4 regions of the Streptomyces sp. NBC_00370 genome follow, and region 1 is predicted to be linked to each of the others. Evidence: riboswitches for the same ligand, from Rfam matches in the RefSeq annotation. Region 1 holds a riboswitch; each other region holds the start of a gene.
The links. Region 1 has a riboswitch for cobalamin ahead of OHS57_RS09115 (cobalamin biosynthesis protein). Riboswitches for the same ligand answer to the same signal wherever they lie in the genome.

Region 2: another riboswitch for cobalamin. It lies ahead of OHS57_RS14095 (ABC transporter substrate-binding protein); the one in region 1 lies ahead of OHS57_RS09115 (cobalamin biosynthesis protein).
Region 3: another riboswitch for cobalamin. It lies ahead of OHS57_RS33370 (CbtB domain-containing protein); the one in region 1 lies ahead of OHS57_RS09115 (cobalamin biosynthesis protein).
Region 4: another riboswitch for cobalamin. It lies ahead of OHS57_RS25705 (ribonucleoside-diphosphate reductase subunit alpha); the one in region 1 lies ahead of OHS57_RS09115 (cobalamin biosynthesis protein).

Annotation. Positions count from the first base shown of each region.
Region 1 covers NZ_CP107968.1:2,100,771-2,107,850, forward strand. The annotation lists gene OHS57_RS09095 (alpha/beta hydrolase) at 1-790, opposite strand, end outside; gene OHS57_RS09100 (class II aldolase/adducin family protein) at 872-1,522, opposite strand; gene OHS57_RS09105 (inorganic phosphate transporter) at 1,730-2,968, shown strand; gene OHS57_RS09110 (hypothetical protein) at 2,981-3,178, shown strand; cobalamin riboswitch at 3,291-3,413, shown strand; gene OHS57_RS09115 (cobalamin biosynthesis protein) at 3,447-4,454, shown strand; gene OHS57_RS09120 (cobyric acid synthase) at 4,451-5,983, shown strand; gene OHS57_RS09125 (putative cobaltochelatase) at 6,528-7,080, shown strand, end outside.
Region 2 covers NZ_CP107968.1:3,183,280-3,190,359, forward strand. The annotation lists gene OHS57_RS14080 (putative leader peptide) at 96-215, opposite strand; gene OHS57_RS14085 (ABC transporter ATP-binding protein) at 317-1,084, opposite strand; gene OHS57_RS14090 (iron ABC transporter permease) at 1,081-2,133, opposite strand; gene OHS57_RS14095 (ABC transporter substrate-binding protein) at 2,171-3,172, opposite strand; cobalamin riboswitch at 3,215-3,367, opposite strand; gene OHS57_RS14100 (Mov34/MPN/PAD-1 family protein) at 3,339-3,752, opposite strand; gene OHS57_RS14105 (amino acid permease) at 3,797-5,230, opposite strand; gene OHS57_RS14110 (DUF2017 domain-containing protein) at 5,312-5,890, opposite strand; gene clpS (ATP-dependent Clp protease adapter ClpS) at 5,890-6,195, opposite strand; gene OHS57_RS14120 (nicotinate phosphoribosyltransferase) at 6,348-7,080, shown strand, end outside.
Region 3 covers NZ_CP107968.1:7,521,552-7,528,631, forward strand. The annotation lists gene OHS57_RS33345 (SigB/SigF/SigG family RNA polymerase sigma factor) at 36-866, shown strand; gene OHS57_RS33350 (DUF6479 family protein) at 907-1,257, opposite strand; gene OHS57_RS33355 (hypothetical protein) at 1,362-1,850, shown strand; gene OHS57_RS33360 (aldo/keto reductase) at 1,820-2,800, opposite strand; gene OHS57_RS33365 (CbtA family protein) at 2,865-3,632, opposite strand; gene OHS57_RS33370 (CbtB domain-containing protein) at 3,653-3,868, opposite strand; adenosylcobalamin (AdoCbl) riboswitch at 3,913-4,008, opposite strand; gene OHS57_RS33375 (hypothetical protein) at 4,121-4,681, opposite strand; gene OHS57_RS33380 (type 1 glutamine amidotransferase domain-containing protein) at 4,933-5,466, shown strand; gene OHS57_RS33385 (VOC family protein) at 5,543-5,923, opposite strand; gene OHS57_RS33390 (hypothetical protein) at 6,137-6,508, shown strand; gene OHS57_RS33395 (ATP-binding protein) at 6,680-7,080, shown strand, end outside.
Region 4 covers NZ_CP107968.1:5,736,368-5,743,447, reverse strand. The annotation lists gene OHS57_RS25725 (extracellular solute-binding protein) at 1-112, opposite strand, end outside; gene OHS57_RS25720 (GntR family transcriptional regulator) at 397-1,161, shown strand; gene OHS57_RS25715 (DUF3311 domain-containing protein) at 1,279-1,533, shown strand; gene mctP (monocarboxylate uptake permease MctP) at 1,530-3,161, shown strand; cobalamin riboswitch at 3,348-3,472, shown strand; gene OHS57_RS25705 (ribonucleoside-diphosphate reductase subunit alpha) at 3,610-6,000, shown strand; gene OHS57_RS25700 (ribonucleotide-diphosphate reductase subunit beta) at 6,000-7,052, shown strand; gene OHS57_RS25695 (class I SAM-dependent methyltransferase) at 7,071-7,080, opposite strand, start outside.

The DNA of each region.
Region 1 (7,080 bases):
GTACGGGCGAGTCCAGGATGAGGCCGCTGACCCGGCCGGCCATGGCGGAGTCGGTCGCCACCCGCAGCGCCATCGAGGCGCCGGTCGACCAGCCGTACAGCAGGACGCTCTGCGCGCCGTGCCGGACCGCGTGCCGGACGGCCGCCTCCAGGTCGCGCGATTCGGAGTCGCCGAGATGGCCGATCCCGTCGGGGGACTTGGGCGCTCCGGCGTCGCCGCGGTAGGCGAGGTCCAGCACGGGGAAGCGCTGCGCCGCGAGGAAGTCCATGAGGTTCAGGGGGTGTTCGCGCGTCGTGCCGAGGCCGTGCGTGGTGATCACCCAGGTCTCGCGGAGGCCGGGCACGAACCAGGCGGGCAGCATGCCGAGTTCGCCGGGGATCTCGATGTCCTGGTGGTCGAGGCCGAGGGCGGTCGCCGGGTCGCCGCTGTGCACCTGCGGGGTGAGCCGCACCCGGCTGCCCGGGGTGAGTTTGCCGTGGCTGACGCGCTCAAGACGGCGTACGACGGTGTCCGGGGAGTGGTCCACGTCGGGCAGCACAGGTCCGACGACGGCGTGGATGCCGGGGCCCTGGAGTCCGTACGTGCCGGGACGCAGGGAGGCGAAGGAGCGGGTCAGGGTGATCTGTCCCGCGGCCGTCGCGTGCACGGTCAGTCGGGGGTCGCCGGGCAGGGCGCGCCCGGGCGGCGGCTTGAGCGCCGCGTCGCTGGCGTACCGGCCGGCCGCGACTGCGGCCGCGCCGACACCGATCATCGTGGTGACGGCTGCTGCCGTCGCTGTTGCCGGGCGCACCCTCACAGTGTGGTGACCGTCGGCCCGGCCCGCCAGTGGACGGGGACCACCGGTGACATTCGACACGGCCGGTCGCGGGGGTCAGCTCTGCTTGCCGTACCCCTTCAGTTTCTCCGTCACCTCGGCCAGCTCCGCCTCGGAGAGCAGCGTCGGGGTGTGTCCCGGCACCGCCGACGCGGTCAGCCACAGGCGGCACATCCACTCCAGCTGGGCCGTGCGGTCGTACGCCTGGTCGAGGGTGGCGCCGTGGGCGACCGTGCCGTGGTTGCGCAGCAGACAGGCGCTGCGGTCGCGGAGTGCTTCGAGCATGTACGTGGCGAGCTGGTCCGTCCCGTACGTGGCGTACGGCGCGACGCGGACCGGACCGCCCAGGGCGGCCGCCATGTAGTGGATCAGGGGCAGCTCGGGGACGAGCGTGGAGACGGCGGTGGCGTGCACGGCGTGGGTGTGGACGACGGCGGCGGCCGGGGTGCTGCGGTAGACCGCCAGATGCAGCGGCAGTTCGCTGGTCGGCGGGAGGGATCCGGCGACCTGCTCCCCGTCGAGCCGGACCGCTACGGTGTCGTCGGGGGTCAGCCGGTCGTACGGCACCGCGCTCGGGGTGACGAGGACGAGATCGCCGACGCGGGCCGACACGTTGCCCGACGTGCCGACGACGAGGCCTTCGGCGGCCGTCCTGCGGGCGGTGGCAACGACGTCCTGCCAGGCCTGCCTGACCGCGTCGTCGTCCACGGAGGTCCGTTGCCGCGAGCGTGGCTGGGGCCGTGGCCGCGACGCTGGCGGGGGCGGCTGTGTCCGGTGCTCTGTCATGCGCAGATCCTGTCAGGCGGGCCGCAATTCGGGCAGTGCGGTGCGGTCCGTGGCCTCCCCCGTGGAGAGACACCTCAAATACCTGCCTAGTTCATCTTCCGTTCACTCTTATTCGATTGCCTGAACGGCATGGAGCACCTCACGCTGCTGCTCGCGATCGTGATCGCGACGGCTCTCGTGTTCGATTTCACGAACGGTTTCCACGACACCGCCAACGCGATGGCTACGACCATCTCGACCGGCGCTCTCCAGCCAAAGATCGCGGTGGCCATGTCCGCCGCCCTCAATCTCGTCGGCGCCTTCCTGTCGGTCGAGGTCGCCAAGACCATCTCCGGCGGCCTCATCAACGAACAGGGCATCAGGACCGAAGTCATCTTCGCCGCACTCGTCGGCGCCATCCTGTGGAATCTCTTCACCTGGCTGCTGGGCCTGCCGTCCAGCTCCTCGCACGCCCTCTTCGGAGGCCTGATCGGCGCCACCCTGATGTCCGTCGGTACGTCGGGGGTCAACGGCGGGGTCGTCGTCACCAAGGTGCTCATCCCCGCGCTCGCGGCGCCGGTCGTCGCGGGGCTCGCCGCGACGGCCGCCACCCGTCTGACGTACCGGATCGGACGGCACACCGACGAGAAGGACACCGCCAAGGGGTACCGGGCGGGGCAGATCGCCTCCGCCGCCCTGGTCTCCCTCGCCCACGGCACCAACGACGCGCAGAAGACCATGGGTGTGATCACCCTCGCCCTGGTCACCGGCGGTGTGCTGGCGCCCGGGTCCAACCCGCCGCTGTGGGTCATCGTCTCGGCCGGCACGGCCATCGCGCTCGGCACCTACCTCGGCGGCTGGCGCATCATCCGCACCATGGGCACCGGACTCACCACCCTCAAGCCGCAGCAGGGCTTCGCGGCCCAGACCAGTGCCGCGACCGTCATCCTGGCCTCCTCCCACCTCGGTTTCTCGCTCTCCACGACTCAGGCGTGCTCCGGTGCCGTGATGGGCGCGGGGCTCGGCCGCAAGGGCGGGGTGGTCCACTGGTCCACCGCGACCCGGATGGCCGTCGCCTGGTGTCTGACACTGCCCGCGGCCGGTCTGGTCGCGGCGGGCGCGGAGTTCCTGACCGGACGGGGCCCCTGGGGCGTCGCCGTCGTCGCCGCGCTGCTCATCCTGGTGTCCGCGGTGATCTGGCGGGCCTCCCGTCGCCGGCCCGTCGACGCCACGAATGTGGTCGGCGGTACGGACGACGTGGTTCCGGTGTCCGTCGGACTCCCGCAGGATCTGTCGGCCACCATCCCGGCCCCCGCTCCGGTCCCCGGGGCCGCGACCACGGCCGCGACCGCGGCGGCTCCCACCACAGCGGCCTCGGCCACGGCGTAAGGACGGAACAGCATGGAAATCGACTGGGCGGCTCTCGGCTCCGTCTTCGGGGTCAGCCTCGTGGCCACCGTCGCGCTGGTTGGCCTGTTCACCCTCGGGGTCATCGGCCTCTCCAAGCAGGGCTCGGCGACCGCCGTGTCCGGCGCGTACGCTTGCTTCGCCCTGTGCGCGGCCGCCGTCGCGTACGGGATCTTCCTCATCGTCGCCTGACCCGGCCCCTGGCCCTGCCCGCACCGTCCCGCTCACCCTCGACCGCAGGTCAAGGGTGAGTTGACGGCTGTTCTCACAGCGTGGTGGACTGCCGAGGCCAAAAGGGACCGGTTCGCGCCGGTCCCGCGGTGGCAAGCAGAGGAAGCCGGTGCGAGTCCGGCGCGGTCCCGCCACTGTCACTGGGAGAGCGCAGCGCCCAGGAGCCAGGAACTCTCGCCGCCGCTTCACGTCGAGCCGGGGCGCGGACCCTGAGTGAGGACACTTCGCCATGCCTGGCCGCGGTTCAGCCGCCGAGCGGGTCTTCGCCTACGGCGCCACCGCCGGACTCCTGGCCGACCTGCTGTTCGCCGACCCACGGCGGGGACACCCCGTCGCCGCCTTCGGCCGCTCCGCAGGCGCCGTCGAGCGCGTCCTGTGGCGCGACCACCGGGGCTGGGGCGCCCTGCACACGGCGGTGTGTGTCGCGGGCGCCACCGGCGCCGCCGCGCTCGCCGGTCGGCTCGTACGGGACCGGCGCGCCGCGTCCGTCGTCCTGACCGCGGCAGCCACCTGGTCGGTCGTGGGCGGCACATCGCTGGGCCGGGAGGCGCGCGCCGTCGGAGCAGCGCTGAGCGCCGGGGACACCGAGCGGGCCCGTACGCTGCTCCCCCGGCTCTGCGGACGTGATCCGCAGGCCCTGGACGAGCGACAGATGGCCCGCGCCGTGGTCGAGTCCGTCGCCGAGAACACCTCCGACGCCGTGGTGGGCGCGCTCGTGTGGGGCGCGGTCGCCGGGGTGCCGGGACTGGTCGGATTCCGCGCCGTGAACACTCTCGACGCGATGGTCGGCCACAAGTCCGCCGCCTACCGACGCTTCGGCTGGGCCTCGGCCCGGCTCGACGACGTGGCCGGCTGGCCCGGGGCCCGGCTCACCGCCGCGCTGGCGACCGCCTTCGGTGGCGATCCGCGCGGCGCCCTGCGGGCGGTACGCGCCGACGCGGCCCGCCATCCGAGCCCCAACGCGGGCCCGGTGGAGGCGGCGTTCGCCGGTGCGCTGGGGGTACGGCTCGGCGGCACCCTCGCGTACGGCGGCCGGGTCGAGCACCGGCCGGTGCTCAACGGGGCGGCGGGGCGGCCGGTCGAGGTGGCCGACATCGAGCGTGCGGTACGCCTGTCGCGACGCGTCACCTGGCTCACGCTGGGCGTCTGTGCGGTGGGGCGGTTCGCGGTCGGGGCCGGGTTCGGGGCCGGGTCCAGGTTCCGGTCCGGAGTTGTTGGTCGGAGGGGGTCGATATGAGGGGCGGCGGACTGCTGGTCGCGGGCACGACGTCCGACGCGGGCAAGAGCGTCGTTACGGCGGGCATCTGCCGGTGGCTGGTGCGCCAGGGGGTGAAGGTCGCGCCCTTCAAGGGGCAGAACATGTCGCTCAACTCGTTCGTGACGCGCGAGGGCGCGGAGATCGGCCGGGCCCAGGCCATGCAGGCACAGGCCGCCAGGGTCGAGCCGACGGCGCTGATGAATCCGGTACTGCTCAAGCCGGGCGGCGACCGCAGCAGCCAAGTGATCCTGATGGGGCGGCCGGTGGGCGAGCTGAGCGCGCGCGGCTACCACGGCGGCCGGCAGGCCGAACTGCTCCAGCCCGTGCTGGACTGCCTCGATGAGCTGCGGAGCACGTACGACGCGGTGATCTGCGAAGGCGCCGGCAGTCCCGCCGAGATCAACCTCCGCCGTACCGACATCGTGAACATGGGCATCGCGCGGGCCGCCCAACTGCCGGTCGTGATCGTCGGGGACATCGACAGGGGCGGGGTCTTCGCCTCCTTCTTCGGCACGACGGCGCTGCTGAGCGAGGCGGACCAGTCGCTGGTCGCCGGGTATCTGATCAACAAGTTCCGCGGCGACGTGTCGTTGCTCGAACCGGGGCTCGACATGCTGAAGGGGCTGACCGGGCGCGCCACCTACGGGGTGCTGCCGTGGCGGACCGGGCTCGGCATCGACGAGGAGGACGGGCTGCGGGTGTCGCAGCACGGCACCGTACGCGAGTCGCGCGTCGCGCCGCCGTACGGCGAGGACGTGCTGCGGGTGGCGGTGTGCGCGGTGCCGCTGATGTCCAACTTCACCGATGTGGACGCACTGGCGGCCGAACCGGGTGTGGTGGTGCGGTTCGTCGACCGGCCCGAGGAACTGGCCGACGCCGACCTGGTGGTGGTGCCCGGCACGCGCGGCACGGTGAAGGCGCTCGGCTGGCTGCGGGAGCGCGGCCTGGCCGACGCGATAGCCCGGCGGGCGGCGGACGGCAGGCCGGTGCTGGGGATCTGCGGCGGGTACCAGATGCTCGGCGAACGGGTCGAGGACGACGTCGAGTCGCGGGCCGGCGTGGTGCCGGGGCTCGGACTGCTGCCGGTGCGGGTGCGGTTCGCCGTGGCGAAGACGCTGGCCCGGCCGGTGGGTCACGCGCTGGGCGAGGCCGTCGAGGGGTACGAGATCCATCACGGCGTGGCGGACGTGCGGGGCGGCGAGCCGTTCGTGGTCGACGGGGAGGGGCGGGCGCTGGACGGCTGCCGGGTGGGTGCGGTGCGGGGCACGCACTGGCACGGGGCGCTGGAGAGCGACGCGTTCCGGCGGCGGTTCCTCACGGAGGTGGCGCGGGAGGCGGGGCGGCGGTTCGTGCCGGCGCCCGACACGAGTTTCGGGGAGCTGCGGGAGGCGCAGCTGGACCTGCTGGGTGATCTGGTCGAGGAGCACGCCGATACGGCCGCGCTGATGCGGCTGATCGAGGACGGGGCGCCGACGGGGCTGCCGTTCGTTCCGCCGGGTGCGCCGTGACGGCCGTGCGGCGGGGTGTCGCCGTCCTGCGCGGTGTCGCCGTCCGGCGCGGTTCGGTTGGCGGTTGTGGTTGCGGTGGTTGCCGGGTGCCGTTCCGGGGTCGTGTCCTGCGCTGCATGATTTACGGCGCGTACTCCCGAGACGCGGAGCCACCGCCGAGATGCGCCACAAATCACGCTCTACGCTCCGGACACCACCCCTGCACGACCCCCTTCACCCCGACCGTCCGGGACACGTGTGCCGGACCACCGAGGGCAGTTGGCCGGGCGTTCGCGCCAGGGACGTGTCCCCCGGACCGCAGGGCACCGCTCACCCGCGCTGACGCGGGCGGTTGGGTGGACCCGCCCACGGGAGGGGGCCGGGGCCGGAGGAGGGGGGTGTCCGGACGTAAAGCGAAGGAGCTCATGCGACAAGCAGTCCGGACACCCCCCTCCGCAGGACCCGGAACCCGGCACACGTACCGACAACCGCAACCACCGAACCCGGCCGCCCCCGCCGGACGGCGACACCGCAGCCAAGATCCGTCAGCACGGAGGAGTCATACATGAGCACACCCTTTCCGTTCACCGCCGTCGTGGGGATGGACGATCTGCGGCTCGCGCTGCTGCTCAACGCGGTGAGTCCCGCCGTGGGCGGTGTGCTGGTGCGTGGCGAGAAGGGCACCGCCAAGTCCACCGCCGTGCGGGCGCTTTCGGCGCTGCTGCCGGAGGTGTCCGTCGTTCCGGGGTGCCGGTTCAGCTGTGATCCCGCTTCGCCCGATCCCGCGTGCCCCGACGGGCCGCACGCGGTGGTCGACGGGGTGGACAGGCCCGCCCGGGTGGTCGAGCTGCCCGTCGGTGCCTCGGAGGACCGGCTGGTGGGGGCACTGGACATCGAGCGCGCCCTCTCCGAGGGGGTGAAGGCGTTCGAGCCCGGTCTGCTGGCCGACGCGCACCGCGGGGTGCTGTACGTGGACGAAGTCAACCTGCTGCACGACCACTTGGTCGACCTGCTGCTGGACGCGGCTGCCATGGGCGCCTCGTACGTGGAGCGCGAGGGCGTCTCCGTACGGCATGCGGCGCGCTTTTTGCTGGTCGGGACGATGAACCCCGAAGAGG
Region 2 (7,080 bases), 1.1 Mb from region 1:
GCGCGGCTCGGGCCCCCGCGCGCGGGGGTGGGGCGAGTTCGGGGTGGTGCGGGTGCGGCTGGTGCCTGGAGCGGCGGGAAGCCGGGCGGGGCCGGTCAGCCGGCGGTCGCGCCGCCGGGACAGATGGCGCTGGCGAGGCGGCACAGGTCGACGTGCAGCCGCGCCACGAGCAGCGGTGTGCTCGGCGTCTTGTCGCTCACGTCCTGGGGAACCATGAGGTCATCGTATCGATTCCCGGTTCGCATCCAGGTAAGCGATCTCGACTGGTGGACGAGGCACGTTCGCCAGTTGGACGGATTGCTGGAAGCTGTCCCGGTTACGGCAGATATGTGACGGTCGGCGCGCCGGTCGTGGGGTGGGTGCTGACCTCGGCCGACACCTCGTAGACGGCGGCCAGCAGCCCGGGGGTGAGGACGTCGCGGGGTGTGCCGGACGCCACGACGCGGCCCGCCTGGAGGACGTAGAGCCGGTCGCAGTAGTACGCGGCGAGGTTCAGGTCGTGCAGGGCGAGCAGGTTGGTGGTCCCCGACCGGCTGATCAGCGTGAGGATGTCGAGCTGGTAGCGGATGTCGAGGTGGTTGGTCGGCTCGTCCAGCACGAGCAGGGCCGGCTGCTGGACCAGGGCGCGGGCGACGAGCGCGCGCTGGCGTTCGCCGCCGGACAGGGACGGGAAGGTGCGGTCGGCGAGCGGGCGGATGCCGACCCGGTCGAGCGCCGCGTCGGCCAGGGCGGCGTCCGCCGCGTTGTCCGCCTCCCAGAAGCGCTTGTGCGGGGAGCGGCCCATGGCGACGACTTCACGGACGGTGAGTTCGAAGTCGGTCTGTCCGTCCTGCGGGACGGTCGCGAGCCGCTGGGCGCGGGCCTTGTGGGTCATGGTGTGCAGATCGGCGCCGTCGAGAAGGGCGTGTCCCGCGGTGGGCCGCAACGTGCCGTAGACGCAGCGCAGGAGGGTGGTCTTGCCGCTCCCGTTGGGCCCGACGAGCCCGATCGTCTCGCCGGGGGCCGCCGTCAGGTCGACGGCATGGACGAGTTCACGGCCGTCCACGGAGTAGGACAGCCCTTCCACCCGCAGCTCGGCGCTCATGCGGGGGCTCCTTCGGGACGGCGGCGCATCAGCCACAGGAAGAACGGGCCGCCGATGAGCGCGGTGAGGACACCGACGGGGACGTCCTGCGGCGCTGCGACGGTACGGGCGGCGAGGTCGGCGACGACCAGCACCACGGCCCCGCCGAGCGCGGCGACCGGCAGCAGGCCGCGGTGTCCGGCGCCGACGACCGCGCGGGCCGCGTGCGGTACGAGCAGTCCGATGAAGCCGACGGCGCCGCTCGCCGCGACCATGACGCCGGTCACGAGCGAGGCGACGACGAAGACGGCCGCCCGGAACGCCCCGGCGTTCAGACCGAGCACGCTCGCGCCCTCCTCCCCCACCAGCAGCAGGTCGAGGGGCCGGGCCAGGGTCATCAGCAGCGCCGTCCCGGCGAGCAGGACGACGCCGGGCAGGACGAGCGTGCCCCAGCGGGCGCTGCCCAGACCGCCGAGTGTCCAGTACAGGGCCTCCTGGAACTGCTCGGGCCGGGCGGCGACGACCAGCAGGAGGGTGGTGAGCGCGGAGAGGATGTACGAGACGGTCACCCCGGCCAGGACGAGCCTGCCGCCGGTCATGGCGCCGCCCCTGCGGGCGAGGCTGTAGACGAGGGCGAGGGCGACGAGCGAGCCGGCGAAGGCGGCGGCCGGCATGGCGACGGTGGTGGTCACTCCCCCGCCGATGCCGAGGACGAGCACGGCCACGGCGCCGGTCGACGCGCCGGAGGAGATGCCGAGCAGGAACGGGTCGGCGAGCTTGTTGCGCACCAGCGCCTGGAGGACCGTCCCGACGACGGCGAGCCCCGCGCCGACGATCGCGCCGAGCAGCACCCTGGGCAGCCGTACGTCGAGGACGATGGTCCGGTACGGGCTCGGTGCGGCCCGCCCGGTGAGGGCGGCGACGACCTCGCCGGGCCCGATCCGTACGGAGCCGAGCGCGAGCCCGGCGACGACGGCGACGGCGAGCGCGGCGACGAGACAGCCGAGCACGAGCGGGTAGCGCAGCCGCCCGTGCCCTCGCGGGCCGGGCGTGACCGGTGCGCCCGATATGCCGGACGGGCCTGGCGGGGTGGTGCGGGGCACGGCGCTACTTCACAGTTCCGGGGTGGAGCTGGGCCGCGAGTTTCGCGACGGCGTCGGGGGCGCGTACGCCGAGGACGACGCTGGACAGCGGCATCACGGCGAACCGCTTGTTCTTGATCGCGGGTACGTCGGCGAGCACCGGGTCGTCGGTGAGCCGCTTCTCCTTCTGGGCGACCGTCGTCGAGCCGTAGTCGTAGATGACGACGGCCTGCGGCTTGCGGGCGACCACCTGTTCCCAGGTGGCGTCGCCGAACGACTTGTCCAGGTCGGCGAAGACGTTGGCGCCGCCCGCGCGGGTGATGAGTTCGTTGCCGATGCCGGCGCCGCCCGCGGTGAAGGCGGTCTTGTCGCCGCTGTCGTAGACGAAGACGGAGACGGGCTTGACGCCCTTGAGCTTGGCGGCCGTCCCCGCGACGGTGGCGCGGGCCCGCGCGATCCACTTGTCCGCGCGGTCGGGGACGCCGAAGGTCCGGCCGACCTCCCGTACCTCCTGGTAGACGTCGTCCATGGTGACGGCGCCCTTGGTGCAGCTCTCGATGTTGAGCCGGGTGTCGATGCCCGCGCCCTTCAGGTCGTCGCGCGCGCGGCCGTCCTTGGCGTCGAAGGCGCTGGCGTAGCCGCCGTAGACGAAGTCGGGATCGGCGGCGAGCAGCTTCTCCTTGGAGGGGTACTCCTTGGCGAGCACCGGCACGCTCTTGTACGCGGCGGCGTAGGCGGGCGAGATCGTGTCGTCCAGGTAGGCGGTGCCGACCAGGGATTTTCGCAGGCCGAGCGCGAGCATGACCTCGGTGGCGTGCTGGTTCATGGTGACGACGCGCCGGGGCGGTGCCTGGTAGGTCGTCTTCACACCGCAGTTGGTGACGGTGTAGGGGAAGCCGGGGGCGGCTGCCTTCGCGGCGCTCGCCGCCGGCTTGTCCGTCGAGCCGCACGCGGCGACCGGTACCAGCAGGGCGGGGAGCGCGGCGGCTATGAGCGCGCGGCGGAGCGTGGGCGGGACTGACGGCATGGCTGAGCACTCCTCCGGGGGGATTTCCGCGTCCCCTGGCTGGTGGAAGAAGGGCGGCAGGTCAGTTCCTGGCTGCCAAGCGGATTCGCTTGGTCACAGTGGCGGGACCGCGCCGGACTCGCACCGGCTTCCTGGCTCCTGCCGCCTCGGGTAGGGGGTCAGTCTCTCAGACGACCGTGACGTCCTCTTCGGTGACCTTGCCGTCCACGATCCGGTAGGAGCGGAACTGGAACGGGCCGAGACCGTCGCTGTCGGCGGTCGAGACCAGCACGTAGTGCGCCTCGGGCTCGTTGGCGTAGCTGATGTCCGTACGGGACGGGTACGCCTCGGTCGCGGTGTGCGAGTGGTAGACGATCACCGGGGTCTCGTCGCGGTCGTCCAGGTCGCGGTAGAGCTTCAGCAGGTCCGCCGAGTCGAATTCGTAGAAGGTGGGCGAGCGTGCCGCGTTGAGCATGGGGACGAACCGCTCGGGCCGGTCGGAGCCCTCGGGTCCCGCGACCACGCCGCAGGCTTCGTCGGGATGATCGCGGCGTGCGTGCGCGACGATCTGGTCGTACAGAGCCTGGGTGATGGTCAGCATGAGTGAAATATAGGACGGCCGAGGGCCGGGCCACCGGGTAGGCCCTACTCGACGGGTGCGTAGGCGCCCGCCTCTTCCCCGGTGGTGACGGTGCGGCGCTTGAGCAGCTGCCAGCCGCCCACCAGACCCACGGCCCACAGGGCGCCCACGTACAGGCAGACGCGCGCTTCGTGGTCGTAGGCGATCAGGCAGGTGACGAAGGCGAGGAAGGCGAGGGCGACCCAGCTCAGCACCGCGCCGCCGGGGGCCGGGAACGCGGAGGCGGGCAGCCGGCCCGCTTCGACGGCGCGGCGGTAGCGGATGTGGCTGGCGAGGATCATCATCCAGGTCCAGATGCCGGCGGCGGTGCCCACCGACGTCACGTACCCGAACGCCTTCTCGGGGACGAGGTAGTTGAGGATGACGCCGATGCCCATCAGGGCGACGGAGACGCTGATGCCGAAGGCGGGGGTGCGGCGCGAGTTGAGTCTGCCGAACGCCTTGGGCGCCTCGCTGTTGACGGCGAGCGCGCGCAGCATCCGGCCCGTCGAGTACATGCCGGAGTTGCAGGACGACAGGGCCGCCGTGAGGACGACGAAGTTGACGATGCCGGCGGCGAGCGGGATGCCGATCTTCTCGAAGGCGTAGACGAAGGGGCTGACGCCGGCGGAGAACTCGGTCCAGCGGACCACGGCGAGCAGGACGGTCAGCGAGCCGACGTAGAAGATGATGATCCGCCAGGGCAGCGTGTTGATGGCCTTGGGGAGGGTCTTCTCCGGGTTCTGCGATTCGCCTGCCGTGACGCCGACGACCTCGACGGCGAGGTAGGCGAACATCACGCCTTGCAGGGTCATCAGGCTGGAGCCGATGCCGTGCGGGAAGACCCCGCCCTGCGAGACGAGATTGCCGGGGGCCGCGGTGGCACCGGCGTCGGAGAAGCCGAGGGTGAGGACGCCGAGCCCGATGACGATCATGCCGATGATGGCGGTGACCTTGATCATCGAGAACCAGAACTCGACCTCGCCGAAGATCTTCACCGAGATCAGATTCACCCCGAAGAGCACCAGCAGGAAGACGAGCGAGCTGACCCACTGCGGGATCTGCGGGAACCAGAAGTGGATGTAGATCGCGGCGGCCGTCAGCTCGGCCATGCCGGTGACCACCCACATCAGCCAGTACGTCCAGGCGGTGGCGTAGCCGAAGAACGGGCCGAGGAACTCGCGCGCGTACTCGGCGAACGAGCCGGACACCGGGCGGTAGAGCAGCAGTTCGCCCAGCGCCCGCATGATGAAGAAGATGACGACGCCGGCGAGGGCGTACATCAGGATGATGCTCGGCCCCGCCTTGGCGATGTTGGCGCCCGCGCCCATGAACAGACCGACGCCGATCGCGCCGCCGATCGCGATCATCTGGATCTGCCGGCTGCCGAGCCCGCGTGCGTAGCCCTCGTCGTCCTCGCCCGGCCGGCCGGTCTCGTCGCTCTCGACGGGTGTGGTCATCGTGGAGTGCCCTTTCGCCGTGCGGTCAGCACTCAGGACCTATCATGGCGAAGGGTTCATTTCGGGCAACCGCGCGGCCCGTCAGGGCATCATCGTCTCCACGAGCGTCTCCTGGAGCGCGCCGAGCCACAGATACGCCATGACCATCGGCTTGCGCGGGTCGGAGTCGGGCAGCCGGTACAGCTCGCCGCCCTCGTCCTCGTCCGTGACGTCGAGCCGGGTGCCGATCGTCAGCCGCAGGTCGTTGAGGGCGCCGAGCCAGTGGGCGCACTCGTCGGGGGTCAGTTTCAGTACGGCGTCACCGGCGCCGGACGCGGTGAGCGCGTCCAGGGAGCGGACGACGGCGACCCCGTCGGCGCGCTTGCGGTCGCGCAGGTCGTTCTCCGTGAAGCGCCTGAACTCGGAGGAGAACTCCCGCAGTTCCTCGTCGTCGTCCCCGTAGGCGTCGGGAAACAGCCGGGCCAGCGCCGGGTCGGCGGGCGGTTCGCTGGGGCCTTCGGTGAACAGCGCGGCGAGCGGGTCCGTGCCCTCGGCCGGCTCGTCGGCGGGGCCGATCAGCTCCAGCAGCTGGACGGCGAGCGAGCGCAGGATGGAGATCTCGACCTCGTCGAGCGCGACGGCGGCGCCGCCGCCGGGTACGGCCTCGAAGTGCCCGGCCATCAGTCGCGGTCCTGCGTGAGGGTCGCCCACAGGCCGAAGCCGTGCATCGCCTGCACGTCGCGTTCCATCTCCTCGCGGCTGCCGCTGGACACGACGGCCCTGCCCTTGTGATGGACGTCGAGCATCAGCTTGTTCGCCTTGTCCTTGGAGTAGCCGAAGTAGGTCTGGAAGACGTACGCCACGTAACTCATGAGATTGACCGGGTCGTTGTGGACGATCGTCAGCCAGGGGACGTCCGGCTCCGGGACGACGGAGGTCTCCTGTGCGGATTCAGGGAGTTCGATCTCAGTCGGAGCAACACTCACGGTTCGGGACGACCTTCTTCTCTCGCCGGTCCTGCCGGATCTTCGCGGCGCCGCGGGCGCCCACAGGTCCATGCTGCCACCCAGGAGCCCCTGTCGCACAAACGGACCATCGAAATCGTCACTCTGACGAGTATTGGGGGTAGCATCAAAATATGAACACTCCGGACCTAGGGCTCCCGGTGGACGTGCCGTCGACCGCGCTCTTCACCGACCAGTACGAGCTGACGATGCTGCAGGCGGCACTGCGAGCGGGTACGGCCGACCGCCGCTCGGTCTTCGAGGCCTTCACCCGGCGGCTGCCCGAGGGGCGCCGCTACGGGGTCGTCGCGGGCACCGGCCGGGTCCTGGACGCCGTGGAGAACTTCCGGTTCGACGCGGACGTGCTGGGCTTCCTGCGGGAGCAGCGGATCGTCGACGAACCGACACTCGAATGGCTGGCCTCCTACCGCTTCAGCGGCGACATCTGGGGCTACCCGGAGGGCGAGGTGTACTTCCCCGGCTCGCCGATCCTGCGGGTCGAGGGTTCCTTCGCCGAGTGCGTCCTGCTGGAGACCGTGATCCTGTCGATCCTCAACCACGACTCGGCCATCGCCGCCGCGGCCTCCCGGATGTCGGCGGCGGCCGGCGGACGCGGGCTGATCGAGATGGGCGCCCGGCGTACGCACGAGCTGGCGGCCGTCGCCGCCTCGCGCGCCGCGTACGTGGGCGGCTTCGACACCACGTCCGACCTCGCCGCGGGCTTCCGCTACGGCATCCCCACCGTCGGCACGAGCGCGCACGCCTTCACCCTGCTGCACGACAGCGAGCGCGACGCGTTCCAGGCGCAGGTCGACTCGCTCGGCCGTGGCACGACGCTGCTGGTCGACACGTACGACGTGACCGAGG
Region 3 (7,080 bases), 5.4 Mb from region 1:
AACATTTCGTCGTCCTTCGACAGGAGGGTATGTGAATGCCTTCTCGTGTGAGTGGAAATGTCAAATCGAATCATCCGCATGACGATTCCCCCGATACGGCGGATGCCTTCCGCAGGCTGGCGCGGCTGCCCGAGGGCGCCGAGAAGGTCCGCGTCCGGCAGGAGGTCGCCACCGCGTGGCTGCCGCTGGCGCACCGGATGGCGTGCCGCTACCGCAACCGGGGCGAGTCCCTGGAGGATCTGACGCAGGTCGCCTCGCTGGGTCTCGTCAAGGCGGTGAGCCGGTACGACCCGGCGCGCGGCAAGCCGTTCGAGAGCTACGCGATCCCCACCATCGACGGCGAGATCAAGCGCCACTTCCGCGACTACATGTGGAGCGTGCATGTGCCCCGGCGGGTCCAGGAGCTGCGGGCCGGGGTCCGCGTCGCCCGGCAGGAGCTGGCGCAGAGCGTCGGCGGACGGATCCCGACGGCCACCGAGATCGCGGCGCACACCGGGCTGACGGAGCAGGAGGTCATCGACGGCACGCGCGCCATCGACAGCTTCGCCGCTCTCTCGCTCGACGCGGAGTTCCGCGGCCAGGGGGACGACGCCGCGCATTCGCTCTCCGACACGCTGGGCGGCCTCGACCCGGCGCTGGACGTGGTCATCGACCGCGAGGCCGTGCGGCCCGGGCTCGGCTCGCTGCCGGACAGGGACCGGCGGATCCTGTACCTGCGGTTCTTCTGCGGGATGACCCAGAGCATGATCGCCAAGGAGCTGGGCATGTCGCAGATGCATGTGTCCCGGCTGATCAGCGGCTCGTGCACGCGGATCAGGGACGAGATCCTGGACGGGATCCTCGCGGACGACGACGAGTGCGCGTGAGCGCGTGGCCCGGGGACCCGGGGCCGGTGCGGCGGCACGCTCAGCGGAACCCGCCGCTGCCGAAGCTCCCGCCGGAGTCCTCGTTCCACTTCGGGGTCTTCTTCAGTGGCGCCGACCGCGAACCGATCGTGCCGTTGCCCTTCAGCTCGCCCGGCATCAGCCGCTCGTCGGACTCCGGTACTTCGTCCGGTTCGCGGTTCTCCAGGATCTCCCGGACGGGGCCCTCGTCCGGGAGTTTCGTCTGCTCGTCGGGCCGGGGCGGTACGGACTCGTGGTCTCTGATCCTGCGTCCCCACAAGAAGGCGCCGATCAGCACACCGACCACGATCAGGCCCACGATGGGCACGAGAATGGCCGTCACGCCGGGGGAGGACGCTAGATCCCAGTTCATCGTGTTCATGGTAATCGAGTACCCCGAAAAATCGGGTCATACCGCCACATCACGCACCTGCATCGCGCACCCGTACCGCACACCTACGAGATTGGACGTGCCACATGATCCGCGAAGTACTGGTGGGAGTGGTGTCCGGGCTGCGCAGCCAGCTGGGCACCGCGGCGGTCGCGCTGACGACGGACGCGGCGGAGACATCCCGCCCGGCGGCCCTCCTCGCCTCCCGGCCGGCCACGGCGCTCGCCTCCGTGGGCGCCGTGGGCGAGTTGGTGGGCGACAAGCTTCCGCGGACCCCGAGCAGGCTCGCCCCGGCCGGGCTGGTGCCCCGGACGCTGTTCGGCGGGCTGGCCGCCGCTGCGCTCGCCGGGCGCAGGCCCGGCGGCCCGCCCCCGGCGGTCGCGGCGACGATGGGCGCCGCGGGCGCCGTGGGCGGGTCCTTCGCCGGGGCGTGGTGGCGCCGGACGGCGCACGACAGGGCGGGTACCGACTGGCCCGGTGCCGTGGCCGAGGACCTGCTCGCCCTCGCGCTGGCCTGGACGGTGTGCCGCCCCGCACGGAACGGTCAGAAGCCCTCGGGCGCGCGCGGCGCGTAGTGCTTGGCGAGCCGGCCGATCTCGTCGTCGTCCAGCCGCAGTTCGACCGCTGCCACCGCGTCGCTGAGATGCTGTTCCTTCGTGACGCCGACGATCGGCGCGGTGACCGCCTGCTGGTGCAGCAGCCAGGCCAGCGCGATCTGCGCGCGTGACACGCCACGCTCGGCGGCGAGTTCGGCCACCGTCCGCACCGTCGCCCGGTCGGAGTCCTCCGCCTGCCGGTAGAGGGTGGAGCCGAACTGGTCGCTGCGCGCACGCGAGGTGGTGTCGTCCTCCCAGTCGCGGGTCAGCCGGCCCCGGGCCAGCGGGCTCCACGGCAGCACCCCGACCCCCTGGTCGAGACAGAACGGCAGCATCTCCCGCTCCTCCTCGCGCATCAGCAGGCTGTACTGGTCCTGCATCGACACGAACGGCGTCCAGCCGTGCAGTTCGGCGGTGTGCTGGGCGTTGGCGAACTGCCACGTCCACATCGAGGAGGCCCCGATGTAGCGCACCTTCCCGGCGCGCACGAGGTCGTGCAGCGCCTCCATCGTCTCCTCGATCGGCGTGTTCGGGTCGTAGCGGTGGATCTGGTACAGATCGATGTAGTCAGTGCCCAGCCGCCGCAGACTCGCCTCCGCCTGGCTGAAGATGGCCGCACGCGACAGACCCGCGCCCTTGGGACCCGCGTGCATCCGGCCGTTCACCTTGGTGGCGATCACGACCTCCTCGCGCTTGGCGAATTCGCCCAGCAGCCGCCCGACGATCTCCTCGCTCGACCCGAGCGAGTAGACGTTGGCCGTGTCGAAGGTGGTGATGCCCGCCTCGACGGCCTGCCGGACCAGCGGCCGTGACTCCTCCAGCGGCAGGGACCAGGGGTGGGACCCGGACTGCGGGTCGCCGAAACTCATACAGCCGAGGACGATCCTGGACACCTCAAGACCGGTCCGGCCCAGACGTACGTACTCCATTGCTTCTCCTCACGAAGAAACCCGCCGGGAAGGGCCCCGGCGGGTTTCTGACGGTGGTCGGGGTTCAGTTCACCGGGGCGCCGACCCGGTCGTCCGGACTGCTGCGGCGCACCGCCGGAACGGTCTCCGGAGCGAGGAGCCGCTGGGCGAGATGGCCGAAGATCAGCCCGAAGGCGCTCCACATGGTGATCTGGATGGCCAGCGAGGCCACCCTGAACTGCCAGAGCAGCGGCGCCGGGAAGTCCTTGGGCACTTCGTTGACGGTGGGCAGGAACGCGTACGCGAGGCCGACCAGCACACCGAAGCCGACGACGGCGGCGACCGTCGCGTTCCAGTTGCCGAGCCGCGGTGCCAGCCGCTTGCCGAAGATGACGGCCGCCACGGCCAGCAGCACACTCAGCACGATCATCAGCACATACAGCGTACTGCGCTTGCCGATGGTCCCCGGGTCGCCCACCGACGGCGGATTGGCCGGGTACTTGAGGAACGGCACGACGTAGACGGTGAGCAGCGCACCGCCCGCGAGCAGCATCGCCGTGGCCCGGGGCCCGAAGGCGCCGATCCGGCCGAGCGCGACACAGAACGCGAGCGCGGCGATACCGCCGACGGCGACGCCGAACACCAGGACGCCCGTGGCGAGTCCGGCGGTGGACTGGAGCGAGCGGCTGACGACTTCCATCTCGTGCTCGTGGCTGTGCGAGTCCTCGAACGCGATGGCCGAGTCGATCCTCGGCTCACCGAGCAGATAGGCGACGACGAGGGCGAGCACGCCTGCGGCGAGCCCCGCGAGCATGCCGCGCACCAACAGGGCCCTGACGGATATGGAGTTCATGAGCGGATTTCCTCGGTCTCTCAGTGGCAGGGGAAGCCGAGGAGATGGCGTCCGTCATGGACCCACTCGTGGATGTCGGTGCCGGAGAAGACAGAGGTGGCGCCCTGCTCGGCGCCGACGAAGTACAGCAGGAACAGCATCAGAACGCCGAAGAAGACCGCCCAGGGCGCTATCGCCTTGAGCGAGATGGGTGCGACGGCTGTGGAGCCGGTGGTGGGGGCGGCAGACTGTGCCATGGCCGAACCTCCTGGGGAACACGCGTCCCGATCGTGGTGCCTGAGACGAAGGTGCCGGGTCTGACTTCCCGCGGCGAACCGCGGGTCCACAGTGGCGCGACCGTGCCGGATTCTCACCGGACTTCCGTCACACCCTCGTCATGTCCTCGGCACCGTACCGCCCGTCGGCCCCGTGACGCCACAGTGCACCCCTCGTGCCCGCGTCCGGGCCCACGCCGTACGCACGGTCCGCGGCGGCCGGGACCGGGACGCTCAGCGCAGGCCGGACGAGCGGAAGACCGCCTCGGCCGCCGCGCCGTCCAGGCGTCCGGTGAGCCTGCGGAGCGTATCGGCGCCGTACAGCGGCCGGCCGTCTCTCAGCGACCCGAGGGCGTCCGTCTCCAGCCGGTACCAGAGCTGCGGCGCCGCGACGAGCACCCGCGGATCGACCTCGACCCTGCCGCCCTCCGTGTCGCACAGGACGAGGCGCTGGGCCACCCCGTCGGACATACGGACCGACAACAGCCGGTCCGTACGCACCCGATGCTCGCCGAGCAGCCCGCGCGAGGCCAGCCAGCCGGCCCCCGCCGACACCCGGGCCGGTACGAGTACGACGAACAGCAGCACGGCGAGCCCGGTCCAGAACACGGCGTGCCGCAGGGTCAGATCGCCCGAAGCGCCGTCGACCACCAGCAGCAGGGTCAGCAACACCCCTGCGCACCCCGCCGCCTGCCGGGCCTCACCGGCCCAGCGGTCGTCGTACACCGTGCCCGGCGCGCCCCGGCTGCCGGCGCCGGGCCCCGTGGCCGCCCCTCCCGCCCGACGTCGTCCCATGGCGGTGACTCTAGGCACGGAACGGACCGGCGCTCCACGCCTTGACGGACGGCTGACGCGACCGCGTGCGGCTTTGACGCCCGCCTGACGCCGCCCGGCAGCCCCCGGCGTCACTCGACATGCCCGCCCGGCACATTCCGGTAAGAATCGTGCGGGGCCGGCCGGCTCGGTCCACGGGCCGCCTGCGTGTCGGGCGCCCGTCGTCGGGCAGACGAACACAGCTGTACATGACGAGAAAGGACGTGATCCGGATGCGAGTGGCATTTCTCGTTGCTCCCGAAGGCGTGGAGCAGGTCGAGCTGACCGAACCCTGGAAGGCGGTGGGGGAGGCGCGCGGCGAGCGCGAGCTGATCTCGACCGCGCCGGGCCAGGTGCAGGCGTTCAACCACCTCGACAAGGCGGACACCTTCCCCGTCGACCGGACGGTGGCGCAGAGCTCCGTCGAGGACTACGACGGTCTCGTGCTGCCCGGCGGTGTCGCCAACCCCGACGCGCTGCGGACGGATCCCGCGGCGGTGGCCTTCGTGAAGGCGTTCTTCGACGCGGGCAAGCCGGTGGCGGCGATCTGCCACGCCCCGTGGACGCTCATCGAGGCCGATGTGGTGCGTAACAGGACGCTGACGTCCTGGCCGAGCCTGCGGACCGACATCCGCAACGCCGGCGGTACCTGGGTGGACGAGCAGGTCAAGGTCTGCACCGCCGCGCCCAGCCCGCTCATCACCAGCCGCAAGCCGGACGATCTGAAGGCGTTCTGCGAGGCGTTCATCCAGCAGTTCGGCGGTTGAGTCCTCCGCGAGGCAGCCTGTACCCCGGACCGGCTCTGTCCGGCGCCCCGCCACGGCGGGACGCCGGACATCGTCGTTACGGCTGGACGGCCAGCGTGAAGGAGTGCCCCGCCGGGTCCGAGTAGACGCGCGTGTCGCGCGGGCCGCCGTTGTCCTTGGTGTCCAGCGGGCGTGCGCCGAGGCTGATCGCCTCACGCTCCGCCTCGTCGATGTCCTCGCGGGCCACCATGATGCGCAGATGGGCCTGTTGAGAGGTTTCGGGCCGGGGCCAGCTGGCAGGCGCGTAGCCGTGGTCCCTGCGGATCGCGAGATGGACGCCGGACTGTCCGACGATCTCCACGAAGTCCGGGTCGGTACCGATCTTGATCTCCGCTTCGAAGAAGGTGGCGTAGAACTCGGCGAGGTCGGCGGGTTCGGCACAGTCGAGGACGAGGACGCTGGTCTTGGCGACGGTCATGCCGACCGTGTACCCCCGGCCCTGACGGGCACACAGCTGCCGTGGCCCGTCGGGGCGCCCGGTGGTTGGCCCGCTGCCCAGCGGGTACCCGGGCCGCCGGCGCTTCATCCGGCCGACCGGTTCCGGTCGCACTCCGACGGCCCGGGGGAGAGCCTGGGAGCGATCCCTTCCCAGGCTTCCACGTACAGCTTCGGCGCAGAGAGGAACAACCCCATGAGCAACGCTGAACAGTCGGCGACCGAGGTCGCGGTGCAACTCGGCGGACAGGCCAAGGAGGACGCCCACACGGTGTTCGCGGTCCTCGGCACGGCCTTCGCCTCCGACCGCGCCGCCGACGACGTACCCCAGGACGTGCCGGCCGACCGGCAGGCCGTCTGGACGGCCACCTTCGACGTGGCGGACGTACGCGGCGAGGCGGCGCCCGCCGAGCTGTCCTCGCCCGTCACCGCCACCCTCCAGGGCGGCCACAAGGCGGTGGACGCCCTGCACGCGGCGCTCACCTCCGCCTTCTCCGTACGGGTCGTGGGTACGGCGGCGGGCGACCAGGAGGAGGAAGTCACGCTGCGGCTGGAAAGCCACCGCTGACGGGGCCGACGGCGGGGCGACAGCCGCTTGTGTTGCGCATCCGGCGCAACGGGGTCAGTCTGTTGGTGACCCAGAAGTGGCTGTTGCTCACGCTTCGTGTTCGGGGGTCGTTGCTACGCCGTAGGCACAACGCCGTGAAGCATGTGGGCCTCTCTGTGAGGAGCCTCAAACATGACAGTTCCACTCGACCGGCACTACGAGGTGGAATTGCACGCCTCCGCGGAGCGCGTATCGCAGATCCGGCGCATCGTCGCCGCTCACCTTCGTTATTGGAAACTCGACCTGCACGTCGCACCCGTCTCCCAGGGCATCGACGAACTGCTGACCAATGTCCACCGTCACGTTGGCGACGACAACAGGTGCATTGTGGAACTGCGTTGGACCGGACGTCATCTCACGACGTCCGTCGAGGACAACGGGCCGAGGATGCCCCGGCTGCTGACGGCCGGCGGCGGGGGCCTCGCCCGCGTCGCCGCTGTCAGCGACAGCTGGGGCACCTGCGCCACCGCCGAGGGCAAAGTCATCTGGTTCACCCGCAGTGTGGAGGCTCCGCAGAGCGTCCTGCGGGTGCC
Region 4 (7,080 bases), 3.6 Mb from region 1:
TGGCGTCCTCCGACTTCGAAGACCCGTTGTCGGACTTGCTGTCCGAGCCACACGCCGCGATGCTGACCAACATGCCCGCGACGCCGACCGCCGCGATGAGCTTGCGCTTCACGCCACCCTCCTCAGGGATTCCTGCAACCCCCCGCCCACCGCGAAGACTTACGCCGAGTACTGACTGGGGCTGGGACCTGGTCTTTAATGGTTTAGACCAGTACGGGGAGCTTGGCCTAGACCTTTGGGGGTGTCAAGGGTGTATAAGAAGGGCAGTGACGTCCGTTATCGGACCGACACCTGAGAGGCAGGCCCACGTCTTGTGACCGGACCGTGCCACCATGTGAGCCGCGACAGACGGAGGAGCCGGTGACGGCAGCAGCGCAGCAGTCGGGAAGGCAGGGCATGGCCACGGACGGGGGCGGCACGGAGACCGAGGGACCGGCGGCGACCCGCACGGCGCGCGTGCCCAAGTACTACCGCCTCAAGCGGCACTTGCTGGACATGACAGAGACTCTACCGCCAGGGACCCCGGTTCCGCCGGAACGCACGCTCGCCGCCGAGTTCGACACCTCGCGTACGACCGTGCGGCAGGCGCTCCAGGAGCTGGTGGTCGAGGGCAGGCTCGAACGCATCCAGGGCAAGGGCACGTTCGTCGCCAAGCCGAAGGTGTCGCAGGCCCTGCAACTCACCTCGTACACCGAGGACATGCGGGCCCAGGGCCTCGAACCGACCTCGCAGCTGCTGGACATCGGCTATGTCACCGCCGACGACACCCTGGCCGGGCTGCTCGACATCACCGCGGGCGGCCGGGTGCTGCGGATCGAGCGGCTGCGGCTGGCGAGCGGTGAGCCGATGGCGATCGAGACCACGCATCTGTCGGCCAAGCGCTTTCCCGCGCTGCGCCGCTCGCTGGTCAAATATACGTCTCTCTATACGGCGTTGGCCGAGGTGTACGGGGTCCATCTGGCCGAGGCCGAGGAGACCATCGAGACCTCGCTGGCCACCCCGCGCGAGGCCGGACTGCTCGGCACGGACGTGGGCCTGCCGATGCTGATGCTCTCGCGGCACTCGGTCGACGCGGACAACGAACCGGTCGAATGGGTGCGTTCGGTGTACCGCGGCGACCGGTACAAGTTCGTCGCGCGGCTCAAACGACCCGCCCATTGAGCGGTTTAGCCGCACCGTTGTCGTTCCGAGACGGCGGCGGGGGTGACGGCGGTCGGCCTCCTCCCCTAGATTGCCTGCGCATTACAACAGGTGATCAGTGAGGGGACGGTACGCCGAATGCTGGACAACCCGGAAGAAAAACCGCCCACGGTGACACCGCTGCGGGTGGTGATCGGCGTCTGTCTGCTGGCACCGTTCGTGGCGATGCTCTGGGTCGGGTCGTACGCGAAGGTCGACCCGGCGTTCATCGGCATCCCCTTCTTCTACTGGTACCAGCTGCTGTGGGTCTTCATCTCGACCGCGCTGACCATGACCGCCTACAAGCTGTGGCAGCGTGACCAGCGCGCCCGCAAGGGAGGTGCGTCGCGATGAAGGACGGTGTGAACGGCGTCGCGCTCGGCGTCTTCATCTTCTTCTTCCTGGCCGTCACGGCCATGGGGTTCCTGGCGGCGCGCTGGCGCAGGGCGGAGAACCAGCACAGCCTCGACGAATGGGGCCTGGGCGGCCGGTCGTTCGGCACCTGGGTGACCTGGTTCCTGCTCGGCGGTGACCTCTACACGGCGTACACCTTCGTGGCCGTGCCGGCCGCGATCTACGCGGCGGGCGCCTCGGGCTTCTTCGCCGTCCCGTACACGATCCTGGTCTACCCGCTGATCTTCACCTTCCTGCCCAGGCTCTGGTCGGTGTCGCACAAGCACGGGTACGTGACGACGTCGGACTTCGTCAGGGGGCGCTTCGGGTCGAAGTCCCTGTCGCTGGCCGTCGCCGTGACCGGCATCCTCGCGACGATGCCGTACATCGCGCTCCAGCTGGTCGGTATCCAGTCGGTGCTCGACGTGATGGGCATCGGCGGCAGCAACGACACCAACTGGTTCGTCAAGGACCTGCCGCTGTTCATCGCGTTCGCCGTGCTCGCCGCCTACACGTACTCGTCGGGGCTGCGGGCGCCCGCGCTGATCGCGTTCGTCAAGGACGGTCTGATCTACATCGTCATTCTCGTGGCGATCATCTACATCCCGATCAGGCTCGGCGGCTTCGACGACATCTTCGCCAAGGCGGGCGACGCCTTCGCGAAGGTCAATCCGGCCACCGGCAAACCGCGCGGCGCGCTGGCGCCGCCCGAGGCCGGCCAGTGGGGGTACGCGACGCTGGCGCTCGGCTCGGCGCTCGCGCTCTTCATGTATCCGCACTCCATCACGGCGACGCTCTCCAGCCGCAGCCGTGACGTGATCCGGCGCAACACCGCGATCCTGCCGCTGTATTCACTGATGCTGGGGCTGCTGGCGCTGCTCGGCTTCATGGCGATCGCCGCCGGGATCAAGGTCGACAACGGCCAGTTGGCGATCCCGCAGCTCTTCGAGAACATGTTCCCCGACTGGTTCGCCGGCGTCGCCTTCGCCGCGATCGGTATCGGCGCGCTGGTGCCGGCCGCGATCATGTCGATCGCCGCGGCGAACCTCTTCACCCGCAACATCTACAAGGACTTCATCAAGCCGGACGCGACCCCGGCGCAGGAGACCAAGGTCTCCAAGCTGGTGTCCCTGCTGGTGAAGGTGGGCGCGCTGGTCTTCGTCCTCGGGATGGACCCGACCGTCGCGATCAACTTCCAGCTGCTGGGCGGCATCTGGATCCTGCAGACCCTGCCGGCCCTGGTCGGCGGCCTGTTCACCCGCTGGTTCCACCGCTGGGCGCTGCTGGCGGGCTGGGCGGTCGGCATGGTCTACGGGACGCTCGCCGCGTACGGCGTCGCGAGCCCGACCCAGAAGCACTTCGGCGGCTCGTCGAAGGAGATCCCGGGGCTCGGCGAGATCGGCTACATCGGCCTCACCGCGTTCGTGCTGAACGTGGTGGTGACGGTGGTCCTCACCCTGATCCTGCGCGCGGTCAAGGCACCGGACGGCATCGACGAGACGACGGCGTCCGACTACACGGCGGACGCGGGCGACCCGGACGTCAAGGCCGAACTCCCCCTGACAACACCGGCCGAACCGGCTCACTGACCCACCGAGAAAACCGTCACGGGAACGGGCCGCCGGCACCGCCGGCGGCCCGTCGCGCGTATCAGCGCACCCATTCCTTGAGCTGCTCGGTATCCAGCGTGATGCCGAGATGAATCCCGTAGCGGGCAGACGAAACTCGATGCGACACAAGATGTGGGGGGTGACTCCCGAGACGCCCACCAGATGTATGCTCGTCTCGCTGTCGACACAGGGGAATCCGGTGCGAATCCGGAACTGTCCCGCAACGGTGTGCTGTGGTGCGCTTTGTCGTACCCGCGAGTCCGAAGACCTGCCGACGGTGCGTCCGGTTCGACCGAGCCGGGCGCCGAGACGTCCCGGGCCCCGCGGTAGGGCCGGCGGACACGGCGGTGCGCCCTGCCCTGGGTGCGGTCCGTCGTATGCCTGCCTCCTGCCCGCCGGACCCGATCCGAGCGAGGGAGAGCATCACGTGACCATCGCGCCAGACCGTCCGGCCACGCACACCGCCGCTTCAGGCGAGGCACTGCTGCGTACGCTGACGGACCTCACCGCCGATCTGCCCGACACCGACCCGGGCAAGGTCGCAGCGGCGGCGCTCCGGGGGCGTAACGCCGGATCGGACGCTGCGGGCCTGCGCGAGCTGGCCACCGAGGCCGCCGCCGGGCTGATCTCCGAGGACCCCGCGTACTCCCGGCTCGCCGCCCGGCTGCTGACCCGTTCCATCGCCGACGAGGCCGCCGGCCAGGGCGCGGTGTCGTTCTCCGCCTCGGTCGGCGTCGGACACACCGAGGGGCTGATCGCCGACGCCACCGCCCGCTTCGTGGCGCTGCACGCCGACCGGCTCGACGAGCTCGTGGACCCGGCGGCCGACGACCGGTTCGGCTACTTCGGTCTGCGCACGCTCTACAGCCGTTATCTGCTGCGCCACCCGATCACCCGTCAGGTCATCGAGCGCCCGCAGTACTTCATGCTGCGCGTGGCGTGCGGGCTCGCCGAGGACGACAGCCCGGCCGCGCTGGAGGACGTCGCCGCGCTCTACCGGCTGATGAGCCGGCTGGACTATCTGCCGTCGTCGCCGACCCTGTTCAACTCGGGCACCCGGCACCCGCAGATGTCCTCCTGCTATCTGCTGGACTCCCCCGCCGACGAACTCGACTCGATCTACGACCGCTACCACCAGGTGGCCCGGCTCTCGAAGCACGCGGGCGGCATCGGCATCCCGTTCTCCCGTATCCGCTCCCGGGGTTCGCTGATCCGCGGCACCAACGGGCACTCCAACGGCATCGTGCCGTTCCTGCGCACGCTCGACTCCTCGGTCGCCGCCGTGAACCAGGGCGGCAGGCGCAAGGGCGCCGCCGCCGTCTACCTGGAGACCTGGCACGCCGACCTGGAGGAGTTCCTGGAGCTGCGGGACAACACCGGTGAGGAGGCGCGCCGTACGCACAACCTCAACCTGGCGCACTGGATCCCCGACGAGTTCATGCGGCGCGTCGAGGCGGACACCGACTGGTCGTTGTTCTCGCCGTCCGACGTGCCGGAGCTGGTCGACCTGTGGGGCGACGCGTTCGACACGGCGTACCGCGCGGCGGAGGCGGCGGGCCTCGCGATCAGGACGATCCCGGCCCGTGACCTGTACGGCAGGATGATGCGCACCCTCGCCCAGACCGGCAACGGCTGGATGACCTTCAAGGACGCGTCGAACCGTACGGCCAACCAGACGGCGGAGCCCGGCCGCACGGTCCACTCCTCCAACCTCTGCACGGAGATCCTGGAGGTCACGGACGACGGCGAGACGGCCGTCTGCAACCTCGGCTCGGTCAACCTGGCCGCTTTCGTGCTGGATTCGGGCGAGATCGACTGGGCGCGGCTGGACACGACGGTCCACACCGCCGTCACCTTCCTCGACCGGGTCGTGGACATCAACTTCTACCCGACCGAGCAGGCGGGCCGCTCCAACGCCAAGTGGCGCCCGGTCGGCCTCGGCGTGATGGGCCTGCAGGACGTCTTCTTCAAGAAGGGCCTGCCCTTCGACTCCGCCGAGGCCGCCGCGCTCTCCACGAAGATCGCCGAGCGGGTCATGCTCGCCGCGTACGAGGCGTCCTGCGGGCTCGCCGAGCGGTACGCCCCGCTGCCCGCCTGGGAGCAGACGCGTACGGCGCGCGGGGTGCTGCACCCCGACCACTACGGCGTGGAGCTGAACTGGCCCGAGCGGTGGGACGCCCTGCGCGCCCGGGTCGCCAGGAGCGGTATGCGCAACTCGCTGCTGCTCGCCATCGCGCCGACCGCGACCATCGCCTCGATCGCCGGGGTCTACGAGTGCATCGAGCCGCAGGTCTCGAACCTCTTCAAGCGCGAGACGCTGTCGGGTGAGTTCCTTCAGGTCAACTCGTACCTGGTGGCGGAGTTGAAGCGGCTCGGCGTCTGGGACGCAAGGAGCCGTGAGGCGCTGCGCGAGTCGAGCGGCTCGGTGGCGGGCTTCAGTTGGCTGCCCGCCGAGGTGCGCGAGCTGTACCGCACGGCGTGGGAGATCCCGCAGCGCGGTCTGATCGACATGGCGGCGGCGCGTACCCCGTTCCTCGACCAGAGCCAGTCGCTGAACCTGTTCCTGGAGACGCCGACCATCGGGAAGCTCAGCTCGATGTACGCGTACGCCTGGAAGAAGGGCCTCAAGACCACGTACTACCTGCGCTCGCGCCCGGCGACCCGGATCGCCCGCGCGGCCGGCGCCGACGTACCGGCGGCGCGCGTCGCCCCCGGCCCCGGCCCCGGCCCCGTGCCCGTGCCCGTACCGATGGCGCCCGACGCGGACGCCGTCGCCTGCTCCCTGGAAAACCCCGAGTCCTGCGAGGCCTGCCAGTAATGACGACCGAGACCGAACCGACCGAGACCACCGAACCGACCGAGACCGTCGTGAAGAACCTGCTCGACCCGGGGTTCGAACTGACGCTGCGGCCGATGCGCTACCCGGACTTCTACGACCGCTACCGCGACGCGATCAAGAACACCTGGACCGTGGAGGAGGTCGACCTCCACTCCGACGTCGCCGACCTCGCCAAGCTCTCCCCCGGCGAGCAGCACATGATCGGCCGGCTGATCGCGTTCTTCGCGACGGGCGACTCGATCGTCTCGAACAACCTGGTCCTGACGCTGTACAAGCACATCAACTCGCCCGAGGCGCGGCTGTACCTGTCCCGCCAGCTCTTCGAGGAGGCCGTGCACGTCCAGTTCTATCTGACGCTGCTCGACACCTACCTCCCCGATCCGGCGGACCGGGCCGCCGCGTTCGACGCGGTGGAGAGCATCCCCTCGATCCGCGAGAAGGCGCAGTTCTGCTTCCGCTGGATGGACTCGGTCGAGACGATCGACCGCCTGGAGACCAAGGCGGACCGGCGGCGCTTCCTGCTGAACCTGATCTGCTTCGCGGCCTGCATCGAGGGCCTGTTCTTCTACGGGGCCTTCGCGTACGTCTACTGGTTCCGCTCGCGCGGCCTGCTGCACGGTCTCGCCACGGGCACCAACTGGGTCTTCCGCGACGAGACGATGCACATGAACTTCGCGTTCGAGGTCGTGGACACCGTCCGCAAGGAGGAGCCCGACCTCTTCGACGACGAACTCCGGCAGCAGGTCACGGACATGCTCAAGGAGGCGGTCGAGGCGGAGCTGCAGTTCGGCCGCGACCTGTGCGGTGACGGGCTGCCCGGCATGAACACCGAGTCGATGCGCGAATACCTCCAGTGCGTCGCCGACCAGCGGCTGCGCCGCCTGGGCCTCGCCCCGGTGTACGGCTCGGAGAACCCGTTCTCGTACATGGAGCTGCAGGGCGTCCAGGAGCTGACCAACTTCTTCGAACGCCGCCCGTCCGCCTACCAGGTGGCGGTGGAGGGTTCGGTCAGCCTGGACGACGACTTCTGAGCCGCGGCAAGGGACCGCTCACGGCCGG